DNA from 3 places in the Mesorhizobium sp. M6A.T.Ce.TU.016.01.1.1 genome. Region 2 is predicted to be linked to each of the others. Evidence: predicted binding sites of a transcription regulator. Region 2 holds the regulator's gene; each other region holds the start of a gene.
What was found. The regulator PhoB, encoded in region 2, activates phosphate uptake and scavenging genes when phosphate is short. The targets are predictions, from matches to a motif close to TGTCATNNANCTGTCAT.
Positions count from the first base shown of each region.

Region 1: a site for PhoB is predicted at 1,732-1,748, ahead of pstS (phosphate ABC transporter substrate-binding protein PstS). Genes of this name have one in related genera too.
Region 3: a site for PhoB is predicted at 1,874-1,890, ahead of EOC94_RS30450 (RNA degradosome polyphosphate kinase). Genes of this name have one in related genera too.

Region 1 covers NZ_RZTJ01000011.1:627-4,959, reverse strand. The annotation lists gene EOC94_RS19945 (DMT family transporter) at 1-542, shown strand, start outside; gene EOC94_RS19940 (2OG-Fe(II) oxygenase) at 698-1,441, shown strand; gene pstS (phosphate ABC transporter substrate-binding protein PstS) at 1,873-2,967, shown strand; gene EOC94_RS19930 (Na/Pi symporter) at 3,052-4,333, shown strand, end outside.
Region 2 covers NZ_RZTJ01000001.1:412,620-416,952, forward strand. The annotation lists gene pstA (phosphate ABC transporter permease PstA) at 1-71, shown strand, start outside; gene pstB (phosphate ABC transporter ATP-binding protein PstB) at 84-899, shown strand; gene phoU (phosphate signaling complex protein PhoU) at 935-1,642, shown strand; gene phoB (phosphate regulon transcriptional regulator PhoB) at 1,659-2,348, shown strand; gene EOC94_RS02165 (ROK family protein) at 2,383-3,630, opposite strand; gene xylF (D-xylose ABC transporter substrate-binding protein) at 3,898-4,333, shown strand, end outside.
Region 3 covers NZ_RZTJ01000030.1:17,995-22,327, forward strand. The annotation lists gene EOC94_RS30440 (FAD-dependent monooxygenase) at 243-1,472, opposite strand; gene EOC94_RS30445 (zinc-finger domain-containing protein) at 1,489-1,734, opposite strand; gene EOC94_RS30450 (RNA degradosome polyphosphate kinase) at 2,054-4,255, shown strand; gene ppx (exopolyphosphatase) at 4,255-4,333, shown strand, end outside.

The DNA of each region.
Region 1 (4,333 bases), on a different contig from region 2:
CTGTCGGCCTCGCCGCCGGCCTGACGCTGGTCGGCGCGCTACTCTTGTCCGGCGGCATCGCCAGCTTCAACCAGGGCGATGTGGCGATCATGCTGTCGGCGGGCTGTTACGCGCTCTGGATGGTCGAGCTCGGTCGTCATGCGCAGACCTATGGACGCCCGTTCACCGCCATGGCGGCGCAGTTCCTTGGCGCGGCGGTGATCAGCCTGCCGCTCGGCTTCTTCCATGGCAATCTGTCGCCTGCCAATGCGTTCGATGCCTGGCCGCAACTGCTTGTGCTCGGCGTATTCTCTACAGCCGTCTGCTTCGGCATCCAGACGATTGCCCAGCGTTTCACCTCGGCCAGCCACGCGGCGGTAATCGTCAGCGCCGAAAGCGTGTTCGGCGCCCTGGGCGCGGCACTTTTCCTGGGCGAGCGGATGTCGTCCGCCGGCGTGCTTGGTGCTGCGATCATGCTCTGCGCCGTCCTGTTTCTCGCCACGTCAGGCGGCGGAACGACCGAGCCGGCGCCCGAGGAACCCGAACCTGCACGTCGCGGTTGAACCCAAGGATCGTTGGCGGTCGCTCCATCGAGCCGGTGGGACGCCGCTTGACGCTTCGTTCTGTGCGCAAAACCCCAGTTGGCAGGAAACGGGTGGTTCGCGCGCACTGTTTTACCCATCTCTGATGGCAGGACGAAGCCAGAGGAGGCAAAGCCATGACCATTCATTCGATAGGTTCGAAGGCAGCGGTCCGATCGGCGGAGACGCGCGTCGCCGCATATGATTGGCAGGCGTTGGCCGGGGAGATGAGCGGCTATGGCTGCGCGGTGATGGAAAAGCTGCTGACGCCGCAAGAATGCCGGGAGGTCGCCGGGCTTTACCCGGACGAGAGCCATTTCCGCAGCCATGTCCATATGGCGCGGCACGGCTTCGGCAAGGGCGAGTACCGCTATTTCCGCTATCCCTTGCCCGAGCTGATCGGCGGCTTGCGCACCGCGCTCTATCCGCGCCTCGCCGCGGTCGCCAACGACTGGAACGAGCGCATGGGCATCGCGCAGCGCTACCCGGACGAGCACGCCGCGTTCCTCAAGCAATGCCACGCCCAGGGCCAGACACGGCCGACGCCGCTGCTGCTGCAATATGGTCCCGGTGACTTCAACTGCCTGCATCAGGATCTCTACGGCGATCTTGCCTTCCCGCTGCAGGTGGCAATCCTGCTGTCCGAACCCGGCAAGGATTTCACCGGCGGCGAGTTCGTGCTGACCGAACAGCGCCCGCGCATGCAGAGCCGGGCCGAGGTGGTGCCGTTGCGCCAGGGCGATGCGGTCGCCTTCGCGGTGCACAATCGTCCGGTCCAGGGCAGCAAAGGCAGCTACCGCGTCAATCTCAGGCACGGCGTCAGTAGGCTTCGCTCCGGCATGCGCCATACCGTCGGCATCATCTTCCACGACGCGAAGTAGGGCTGCGTAGACTTCCTTCTCCCCTTCTCCCCTTGTGGGAGAAGGTGGATTGGCGCGCAGCGCCAAGACGGTTGAGGGGTGTTGGACGGAGCGCCGTCGTTGCCAAGCTGGAACACCCCTCATCCGTCGCCTTCGGCGACACCTTCTCCCACAAGGGGAGAAGGGTGAGCGCGAGGCGCAACGTTGGAGCCCAGTCCTTCGGACCCCAATTCTTCATAGGAGTCCGAGGAACGGGCGGGACAAGTGATCGCGGAAAATCCGAATAAAAAAGATTCGCCCCACAAGATCTCTGTCATCCAATTGTTAACCAAGGTTCATACGATGAGCAATGTTGTCTCTCGGCCGGTGTGTGTTCGCCGGGCGGACGACTGTTGATATCTGCCAAGACTGAAAAGTAGATTTTTATTTGCGCAGTATAGTCGGGGATCGCCATGATGTTTCCAGCAAGCTTTGCGTCACTTCGGCGCAAATGGCCGAAGATAACGGGATCAAGTGGCGCCATCGCGCTGGCTGTTGCCTTGATGATCGGGGCCGCTGCGCAGGCTGAGCCTATTCGCGGCGCTGGATCGACACTGGCTGCCCCGATCATCGGCAAATGGGCAACGGCCTACGAGAGCGCCCGCGCAGATGGCGGCGACTATATCTCGCCCGATTGGAAGGTCGACTATGAGATCGTCGGCTCGCTCGCCGGCGTCCTGCGTCTCGACCAGCCGGACATGGACTTTGCCGCGACGGATGCGCCGATCAACGCCGCCGACCTCAGGAAAGCCGGCCGCCAACAGTTTCCGATCGTGATGGGCGCCATCGCCGTCGTCATCAATCTCGACGGCATTGGCCCGGGAAGCCTTCGCCTGACGGGGCCGCTTCTGGCCGACATCTATCTGGGCAAGATCCAGTCATGGTCCGATCCCGCGATCAAGGCGGCGAATCCGGATCTGACGCTGCCCGATCTTAGGATCAGCGTTCTTCACCGTAAGGATGGGTCCGGCTCGACTTTTGTGTTCACGGAGTATCTGTCGGCGGTCAGCGACGAGTGGAAGAGCAAGTACGGCGCCAACACACTGATCTCGTGGCCGCTCGGCGCCGATGCCGAAGGCACGCAGAACCTCATTCGAGCCGTGCATGACACGAAGGGGGCGATCGCCTATGCCGAATCCGGCCAGGCGCAGCGCGCCAGCCTTTCCTACGCACTGATCGAGAACAAATCCGGCAAGTTCGTCAAGCCGGAGCCCGACGGCGTGCAGGCTGCTGCGACGTCCATCGACTGGGCGCAAACGACCGATTTCTTCGCTTCGCTGACCGATCGAGACGGAGATGCCGCCTATCCGATCAGCACGGCTGTGTTCGCGGTCGTTCAGGTCTCGGGCCGTTCGGAACATCGCTATCGCCGCGTGCACGACCTTTTCCGGCTCGCCTTCGCGCAGGGCGCCGGCGACGCCACCGCGCTCGGCTATGTGCCGCTGCCGAAGGCGCTCGTCGACCAGGTCGAACAATACTGGGCGAGCCAAGCGCCCGTCGGAAACTGAGCTGAAGAGCCAGGCTGCCTCGCGCAGCACCTGAACTGAACGTCATATCGCGCCGTGGTAACGGCTTGTTGGGGACTGCGTGACATGGACATAGATATCTTCAAGGACATCCTCGTGCCGGTGATCGGGGGGTTGGGCATCTTCATGCTCGGCCTCGACTTCATGGCAAACGGCATCCAGGCGCTTTCGGTCAACCGGATGCGCGCCTTTCTCGCCAAGGCCGCCGGAACGCCGATCAAGGGCGTGCTGGCAGGAACGCTGATCACCGGCGTCATCCAGTCGTCGACGGCGATGAGCGTCATGGTCGTCGGCCTGGTCAATGCCGGCGTCATCGCCTTGAGGCCGGCGATCAGCGTGATCATGGGCGCCAATATCGGCACCACGCTCGGCAACGGGCTCATCGCCCTGCCGCTCGGCCCGCTTGGATTGATCCTGGCCGGCGTGTTCTCGCTGGTCTACTGCTTCGCCAAAAGCGAAAAGGTCAAGAACATTGCGCTCGCCTGCATGGGCTTCGCGCTGATCTTCTATGGCCTCAACCTGATGACCGGCGGCCTGCGCCCGCTTCGCAACCTGCCCGAAGTCATGGCGCTGCTGCAAACGCTGACGGCCGACTCCTATGTCAACCTTCTCAAATGCGTGTTCATCGCCGCCGGCGTGACCGCCATGATCCATTCGTCCTCGGCGACGATCGGCATTGTGATGGGCCTTGGCGCCGCCGGCATTCTCGACTGGACGACGGCCGTCGCCTTCTCGCTCGGCGCCGATCTCGGCACCACGATCACCTCGTGGATGGCTTCGCTCAATCTTTCGAAGAACGCCAAGCGGACCGCTTACGCGCACATCTCGTTCAACATCATCGGCGTGTGCATCACCATCCCGCTGTTCTTCGTCTCCATGCAGGTCCTGGAATGGGCCATGCAGTTCTTCGGCGGCGATCCCGCCATCCCGGTGATCGTCGACGGCAAGGAGACCTTCCCCCTGGTGCCGGTCGCGGTCGGCCTCTACTCGACCTTCTTCAACATCTTCAATACATTGTTGCTGTTCCCGTTCATCGGTGTGTTCGAGCGGATTTTGTCGCGTGTCGGCCACACGGATGCCGATGACGCGGAGGATTTCTCGACGCCGAGATTCCTCGACCGCAAGCTGGCCGGCGATTTTGCCAAGGCCGTTCCCGCCGTTCAGCAGGAAACGGCCCGTCACCTCGAGGCCGGCGCAATGTTCCTCGACATCGCACGCTCGTCCAAGAAGGCGCCGTCGGATCCGGGCGAGCACTATCTCGCAACCGACATTCTCAGCCGCGATATCCGTGCCTACACCGCCGAACTGATGAAGGAGGATTTGCCTTATGACCAGCTCGACCTGATCG
Region 2 (4,333 bases):
TGCTGGTGTTTTTGGTCATCATGAATGCCATCGCGGTGATACTGCGCAGGCGCTTCGAGCGGCGCTGGTAAGGAGTAGAGGATATGAACATCATGACGGAAGCCAGCGTCGAGCAGAAACTGAGTAGCGGAACCAACGAGCCTTCGATCAAGATGAAGGGCGAAAAGGTCTCCGTTCATTACGGCGAGAAGCGAGCTCTGTTCGACGTGGATCTCGATGTCCGCGAGAACCAGGTGACGGCGTTGATCGGCCCATCGGGCTGCGGCAAGTCGACCTTTCTGCGTTGCTTGAACCGAATGAACGACACGATCGACATCGCGCGGGTAAGCGGCAAGATCACGCTCGACAACGAGGATGTCTACGACCCGAAAATCGATGTCGTCGAGCTGCGAGCTCGCGTCGGCATGGTGTTCCAGAAGCCGAACCCGTTTCCGAAGTCGATCTACGAAAACGTCGCCTACGGTCCGCGCATTCACGGTCTGGCCAGGAGCAAGGCGGAGTTGGACGGCATCGTCGAATCGAGCCTGAAGAAGGCCGGCCTGTTCAACGAGGTCAAGGATCGCCTGCTCGAGTCGGGCACTGGCCTTTCCGGTGGCCAGCAGCAGCGCCTGTGCATTGCGCGCGCCATCGCTGTGTCACCGGAAGTGATCCTGATGGACGAGCCGTGTTCTGCGCTCGATCCGATCGCCACCGCCCGTGTCGAGGAACTGATTGACGAACTGCGCCAGAACTACACGATCGTCATCGTCACCCATTCGATGCAGCAGGCAGCGCGCGTGTCGCAGCGCACGGCGATGTTCCATCTCGGCTATCTGGTCGAGGAGGGCGCGACCGACAAGATGTTCACCAACCCCGACGACAAGCGCACCCAGGACTACATCACCGGCCGGTTCGGCTAAGCGGTCCGGCGAATTTCGAGCACGAGGACAGTATCATGGGTGAACATACCGTCGCATCTTTCGACGAGGAACTGGAGCACATCGACAGGCTGATCCGCGACATGGACGAGCTTGCCGCCGCGATGGTCGCAGCCTCGATCCGCGCGTTGCTCGCGTCAGATAATGCGATGGCGCAGCGCGTCGTCTCGGATGACGCCATCATGGATGCGCGGCAGCGTGAACTCGACGACAGCGCGATCACGCTGATCGCCAAGCGGCAGCCGATGGCGCAAGATCTGCGCGCCGTGGTTGGCGCAATCCGGATGGCCGGCGATCTCGAGCGCATCGGCGACCTAGCCAAGAACATAGCCAAGCGGGTCAGCGCCGTCGGGCAGAGCGCCACGCCGCGTAATCTCTCGCACGGTATCGACGCGATGGCGGATCTCGTTCTCGAGCAGCTCCGCGGCGTGGTCGAGCACTATGTGTCGCGCAACGCCGGCGCGTTGAAAGAGCTGCGCGCCGCCGACGAGAAGATCGACGTGAAATACACGGCGGTTTTTCGCGAACTCCTGACCTACATGATGGAGGATCCGCGCAACATCACCGCCTGCACGCATCTTCTGTTCTGCGCCAAGAATCTCGAGCGTATCGGCGATCATGTCACCAACATCGCCGAGAACGCCTACTATGTCGTGACCGGGCAGCAATTGCCGGCGGATCGGCCGAAGCTCGACGAAACGACGATGCCGGCGTCGGCGACATGACAGGGGTAACCGGCCGATGATCGCGCCGCGCATCATGGTGGTGGAGGACGAAGAGCCGCTGGGCGTCCTCCTTCGCTACAATCTGGAATCCGAAGGCTATCAGGTCGAGGTGGTGACGCGCGGCGACGAGGCCGAAATCCGGCTTCAGGAAAACGTGCCCGATCTTCTGGTGCTCGACTGGATGGTGCCGGCGGTTTCGGGCATCGAGCTTTGCCGTCGCCTTCGGGTGCGTCCCGAAACCGAGCGGCTGCCGATCATCATGCTGACCGCGCGCGGCGAGGAAAGCGACCGGGTGCGCGGCCTCTCGACCGGGGCCGACGACTATCTGGTCAAGCCGTTCTCGACACCGGAATTCATGGCCAGGGTCAAGGCGCTGCTGCGCCGCGCCAAGCCCGAAGTGCTGTCCAGCGTGCTGAAGGTCGGTGACATCATGCTCGATCGCGAATCGCACAGGGTCTATCGCAAGAAGAGCGAGATCCGGCTCGGGCCGACCGAATTCCGGCTGCTCGAATTCATGATGCGGCACCCGGGTCGGGTGTTCTCGCGCAGCCAGTTGCTCGACAATGTCTGGGGCGAGACGATCTACATCGACGAGCGCACGGTGGACGTCCATGTCGGCCGGCTGCGCAAGGCGGTCAACAATGGCCGCATGCCCGATGTCATCCGCACCATCCGCGGCGCGGGCTATGCGATCAGGGAAGACTGAACAGACTGCCTAAATTCAAGCTGCGTTCTTCCATTCAGGCCACGTGCTTCCTGGCCGTGCCGGACTTCCCTTGCGCGCCCGGCGCGAAAATCTCCTGGTCGACGAAGCTCAGCGCTCGCATGGCGCAGCCTTCGCGGATCAGCGGCAGCTCGTTCGGCTCAGTGTCGAAGGAAATCGAACCCGAATGCTGACCGCCGGCGGTCTGAGCGATGGCCTCGCGCAGGGCCGGCTCGATCAGGTCGAAGGCGGCAGCGCTGGCGCCGACCATGGCGACCGGCGCCGGATCGATCAACGCGAACAGGCTGCCGAGCCCGAAGCCGAGCGCTTCGCCGGCCTTGCGGTAGGCTTCGCGCTCGGGTCCGTCCGTCTGGCGCGCCCGGGCCGCCAGTGCCCGCATCTCGGCGTCGCTGACATCGGCGACCGGCTCGGCGTTCTCGCTCAACTGCCTTGCATTGCGCCAGATGGCGTAGTTGCCGGCATAGGCCTCGACGCAGCCGCGCCGCCCGCAGCGGCAAAGCGCGCCGCCCGGCCGGTGGATCATGTGGCCGAATTCGCCGCCTGAGGAATGGGTGCCGGTGAACAGTTCGCCCTTCAGCACCAGCCCCATGCCGATGCCGTGGGAGAGCAGGATGGCGATGAAATCGTCGCGGTAGCGATCCGGGTCGCGCCAGCGCAGCGCCACGGCCATCATGTTGCAGTCGTTCTCCATGATGGCCGGGATGCCGAACTCACGTTCCAGAATGTCGGCGAAGGCAATGTTCGTCTGCGGCGTGATCGGCGACCACAACATGGCGCGCGCATGGGAATCGGTGATGCCCTGGATCGCCAGCGCGATGCGGGCGACGCTTTGGACATCGAGATCGGGATCTTCGAGCCGGCGCCGGACGATGGCGACACATTCGTCGATCAGCTCGTCGCGCGACATGGTCAGCGTGTCCAGCCGGCGCTGTTCCTCGGCGACCACTTGTCCGGCATAATCGATGACGGCGACCGAAAGGAAATTCAGCGACAACACGACGGCCAACACCGCTGCCGCTTCCGGATTGAGGCTAAGGCCGACCTGCGGCCGGCCGCGTTTCAGCGAAACGGTCTCGCTCGCTTTGCTCTCGGTCAGGATGCCTTCCTGGATGAGGTCGGAAGAGATCGCCGATATGGTCGAATGGCTGAGGCCGGTGGTCGCGGCGATCTCGGTTCGCGACGGCTGGCCTGCCCGGCGTACGGCCGAAATCACCATCGCCCGGTTGCGCCGACGCAAATCGTCATGACGGATTCCAACCGACATCCTTTGCTTCCTCCCTCTTGCCGCGGCCGCTCATGAACCGGAAGCCGTCGGTAGCGTCCGACAAATACTGGCAGAAGCAGAAGGCCCTGTCATTGTTTATTCCGGGGCTCGAAAAAAGTCGGCAGGGACATCAAAATCCATCAGAATTGATGTTGACAGCGCTTCGGCGTTGGACCAGTATTTTTTCGAGGCTCGAAAAAATAGAGCCTTTGTGCCGGCCTTCGGGCCAGTTTGGTCGCGCCGTATCGCGGCGCAGGGAGGACTATCATGAAGAGATTCGCAGCCGCCATCCTGGCGGGGGTCGCCATGTCGCTGACGCTCGCGTCGGTCGCACAGGCGAAGGACAAGGTCATTGGCGTTTCGTGGTCGAACTTCCAGGAAGAGCGCTGGAAGACCGACGAAGCCGCCATGAAGACAGCGATCGAGGCCGCCGGCGACAAGTATATTTCCGCCGATGCGCAGTCCAATCCCGGCAAGCAGCTGACCGATGTCGAGAGCCTGATCTCGCAGGGCGCCAACGCGCTCATCATCCTTGCGCAAGATGCGTCGGCCATCGGGCCGGCGGTGCAAAAGGCGCTGGACGAAGGCATTCCGGTCGTCGGCTATGACCGGTTGATCGAGAACAAGGACGTGTTCTATCTGACCTTCGACAACCAGGAAGTCGGCCGCATGCAGGCCCGCGAAGTGTTCAAGGTCGCGCCGG
Region 3 (4,333 bases), on a different contig from region 2:
TTCCGGGCAATCAGTCGGCTTGGCATTGCTGAGTGGGGCAAAAGCGCCTCATTCCTTCGCGCCCCCCTCTGTCCTGCCGGACATCTCCCCCACAAGGAGGGAGATTGGCAGTTTCGGCGCTGCGCTTCATCCTGCAACGTTGGAGATTGGCGAAAGCCGAGGTGGCGGCCGATCTCCCCCCAAAGTGGGGGAGATGTCCGGCAGGACAGAGGGGGGCGCTGTCCCGCCAGCCTATCGAGCTTTCATCGCCGATCGCCAGAGTCCGGCGCCTGCCAGCCATAGAGCCAGTCCAAATCCGCCGCGAGCTTTTCGGGCGAGCGCAGCTTCAGGAACAGGTTGCGCGCGACCGCCACCGGCCCGGAAGCGTGCCAGGCAAAGCGGTTGACGGCGCCGCGGCGGGCGACTTTGGCGATGCGCGGCCGCCGCATTTTTTCCCAGGCAGCAAGCGCGCCCCATGGATCGGCGGGCGAGGCGGCGATAAAGCCGGCAAGGGTTGCGGCATCCTCGACCGCCATCGCCGCGCCCTGCGCCGCAAACGGCGTCATCGCATGCGCCGCATCACCGATCAGCGCGATACCGGCGGGCGTCGTCCATGGCTGTGCCTGGTCAACAGTATGGATCGGCCATGCCGTCCACAGGCCGGCATCCTCGGCAAGCCGGGCCAGTGCTGCCGCCGTGCCACGCATGGCGCCGACGAGGATTTCGGGGTCGGCGTGGCCCGACCAGCCCTCGGCGATGATCTCGCCCCTGGTGAAGGCGGCCAGATTGAACGCCGCGCCATTGCTGACCGGATAGGCGACGAGGTGGAAGCCGGGATGCAGGAAGGCGGTCACGCAATTGGCGGCGCCAACCGCCGCAACGGCTTCTCCCGCGACACTGTCTGCGCTGACCGTCGCGCGCCAGGCAAGCTCGCCCGAAAACCGGCTTTGGGCGGCAAATCCGCCGAAGGCACGGATCGCCGACCAGACGCCGTCGGCACCGATCAGCAGAAAGCCGTCGGCTTCGATGGTCTTGCCGGCAATCTCGACTGTTGCCGTGGTATGGTGCGGTCCTGCCGCGACGCCGCCGACGCGCGCTCCGGTGACGAGACTGATGTCCGGCTGTTCGGCAAGGCGCGCCATCAGCGCCTCTTGCAGATCAGCCCGATGAGCGACGAGATAGGGCGCCTGCCAGCGCCTTTCGGCTGCTTCGCCAAGCGGCACCCGCGCCAGCTCGCGCAGCGTGGCGGCGTCCTTGAGCACGACCGCCTCCGGCCGCACCGCCGCCGGCAACAGCCGGTCGAGCACGCCGAGCTGGCGAAGGATGCGCGTCGCGTTGGGTGAGAGCTGGATGCCGGCGCCGGCCGCTTCGAGGCGCGGCGCCTGCTCAAACAGCCGCACCAGATAGCCGCGCTCGGAAAATGCCAGCGCCGCAGTCAGTCCGGCGACGCCGGCTCCGGCGATGACGACCTGCCCGGACCGCGTGTCGTCCATAGGGATGACGTGCGCGTCAGGCGGCCTGGTCGATATACAGGCATCCCGCAGGCTGCGTTTCCGTCGCCTTCAGCTTTGGCGAATAGCGATAAAGCGTCGAGCAATAGGGGCAGACCTTTTCATTGTCGTCGCCCATGTCGAGAAACACATGCGGATGGTCGAAAGGCGGATTGGCGCCGGTGCACATGAATTCCTTGACGCCGATGTCGATCGCCGCATAGCCCGCATCGTTCTGGAAATGGGGAATGGAACCGCCTGCCATCGTCGTCTCCTAAATTTGCCGCATGACCTCGGATCATGCGCAAAATCAAAATTCTACCGCGTCCTTTGCGCGTCCAAAGGACGCGCTGCGCTGTACCTGGATTGCATCTGGATCATAAGCTGTCTCTTTGCAAGATCGATGAAATCAAACTGTCGTAAAAGCCTGTCACAGGATAAGCTAAGCCGGTTAAGGCATGGCCGCGAAAATCGAATTCGGTTTCGCTGGGGATCATGCGTAGCTTAAAAGTGGTAGAGCGTCCTTTGCGCATCCGGAACGACGCGTGACGCTCTGGGCAGCGGGTGCGAAACGAGCAGGAACCATGAACGAACTAAAGCCGGTGCAGAGCGAATTCACCACTGTCGAGGTGGCGAGCCCAGAGGGCGGCAACCCGGACCGCTTCGTCAACCGCGAGTTTTCCTGGCTGCAATTCAACCGCCGCGTCCTTGAGGAGTCGCTGAACGCCAATCATCCGCTGCTCGAGCGTGTCCGCTTCCTGTCGATATCCGCCGCCAATCTCGACGAGTTCTTCATGGTGCGCGTCGCCGGTCTCGCCGGCCAGGTTCGCGAAGGCATCACGCTGAAGAGCCCGGACGGCCGCACCCCCGAACAACAGCTGGAACAGCTGCTGCGCGAGGTCGAGCGTCTGCAGGAGGATCAGCAGAATAGCCTTTCCGCGCTGATGCTGCTGCTCGACAAGGAAGGCATCGAGAGCATCAGCCGCGATGCGCTGACCAAGGACGAGAAGACCTGGCTCGAGGATCATTTCCAGGAGCAGGTCTTTCCGGTGCTCACACCGCTTTCGATCGACCCGGCGCATCCGTTCCCGTTCATTCCCAATCTCGGCTTCTCGATGGCCCTGCAACTGCGCCATCGCAGGAATGGCGAGGAGATGAGTGCGCTGTTGCGTCTGCCGGTGGCGCTGAAGCGCTTCATCCGCTTGCCGGACCGCAAGCGTCATGTCCGCTTCATTCCACTGGAAGAGGCGGTCGGCCTCTATATCGGCAAGCTGTTCCCCGGCTACGAAGTCAAGGGCTCCGGCACGTTCCGCATCATCCGCGACAGTGACATCGAGGTCGAGGAGGAGTCCGAGGATCTCGTGCGCCTGTTCGAGACGGCGCTGAAGCGCCGCCGCCGCGGCTCGGTCATCCGCATCGAATTCGACAAGCTGATGCCGGCCGAGCTGCGCGAGTTCGTCGCCGGCGAGCTTGGCGTCTCGTCGAGCCGCATCAGCGTGCTCACCGGTCCGCTGGCGCTCAGCCAGATTTCCGAGATCGTCGCCATCGCCCGCGACGATCTCAAGTTCACGCCCTATAATCCGCGCTTTCCCGAGCGCATCCGCGAGCATGGCGGTGACTGTTTCGCTGCTATACGCGAGAAGGACATCATCGTTCACCACCCCTACGAATCCTTCGATGTGGTGGTGCAGTTCCTGCGCCAGGCGATGGCCGATCCGGAAGTGGTGGCGATCAAGCAGACGCTCTATCGCACCTCGAACGACAGCCCGATCGTGCGCGCCTTGGTCGACGCGGCCGAGGCCGGCAAGTCGGTGACGGCGCTGGTCGAGCTCAAGGCGCGTTTCGACGAGGAAGCCAACATCCGCTGGGCCCGCGATCTCGAGCGCGCCGGCGTTCAGGTCGTGTTCGGCTTCCTCGAGCTGAAGACCCATGCGAAAATGTCGCTGGTGGTGCGGCGCGAGGACGGCAAGCTGCGCAACTACGTGCATCTCGGCACCGGCAACTACCACCCGGTCACCGCGCGCATCTACACCGACCTGTCCTTCTTCACCACCGATCCGACGATCGCCCGCGATGTCGCCCAGCTGTTCAACTTCATCACCGGCTACGCCGAGCCGACCGAGGAGATGCGGCTGGCCATCTCGCCCTTCACGCTGCGCAAGCGCATCCTCAAGCACATTTCGGCCGAGATTGCTCATGCGCTGGAGGGCAGGCCGGCCCGCATCTGGATGAAGATGAATTCGCTGGTCGACCCGATCATCATCGACGCGCTCTATGACGCCAGCCGCGCCGGCGTCGAGATCGATCTAGTCGTGCGCGGCATCTGCTGCCTGAGGCCCCAGGTGCCGGGCCTGTCGGAAAACATAAGGGTCAAGTCGATCGTCGGCCGCTTCCTCGAACACAGCCGCATCTACTGTTTCGGCAACGGCCATGGACTGCCGTCGGACGGGGCGGTCGTCTACATCTCGTCGGCCGATTTGATGCCGCGCAATCTCGACCGCCGCGTCGAAACCATGGTGCCGATCACCAATCCAACGGTGCATGAACAAGTGCTCGGCCAGATCATGCTGGGCAACATCATGGACAACCAGCAAAGTTTCGACGTATTGGCTGACGGAACCTCCCGGCGCGCCGTGCTTGAGGAGGGCGAGGAACCGTTCAACGCGCAGGAATATTTCATGACCAATCCGAGCCTTTCCGGACGGGGTGATGCGCTGAAATCGCATGCGCCCAAGCGCATCGCGCAGTTCAAGCGCCGCAAGAAAAACGGCGCAGCGACCGGCTGATGATTTCAACGTCCCAGGGCCGGCTTCAGGACCGCCGACCGCTGTCCATCATCGACATCGGGTCGAACTCGATCCGTC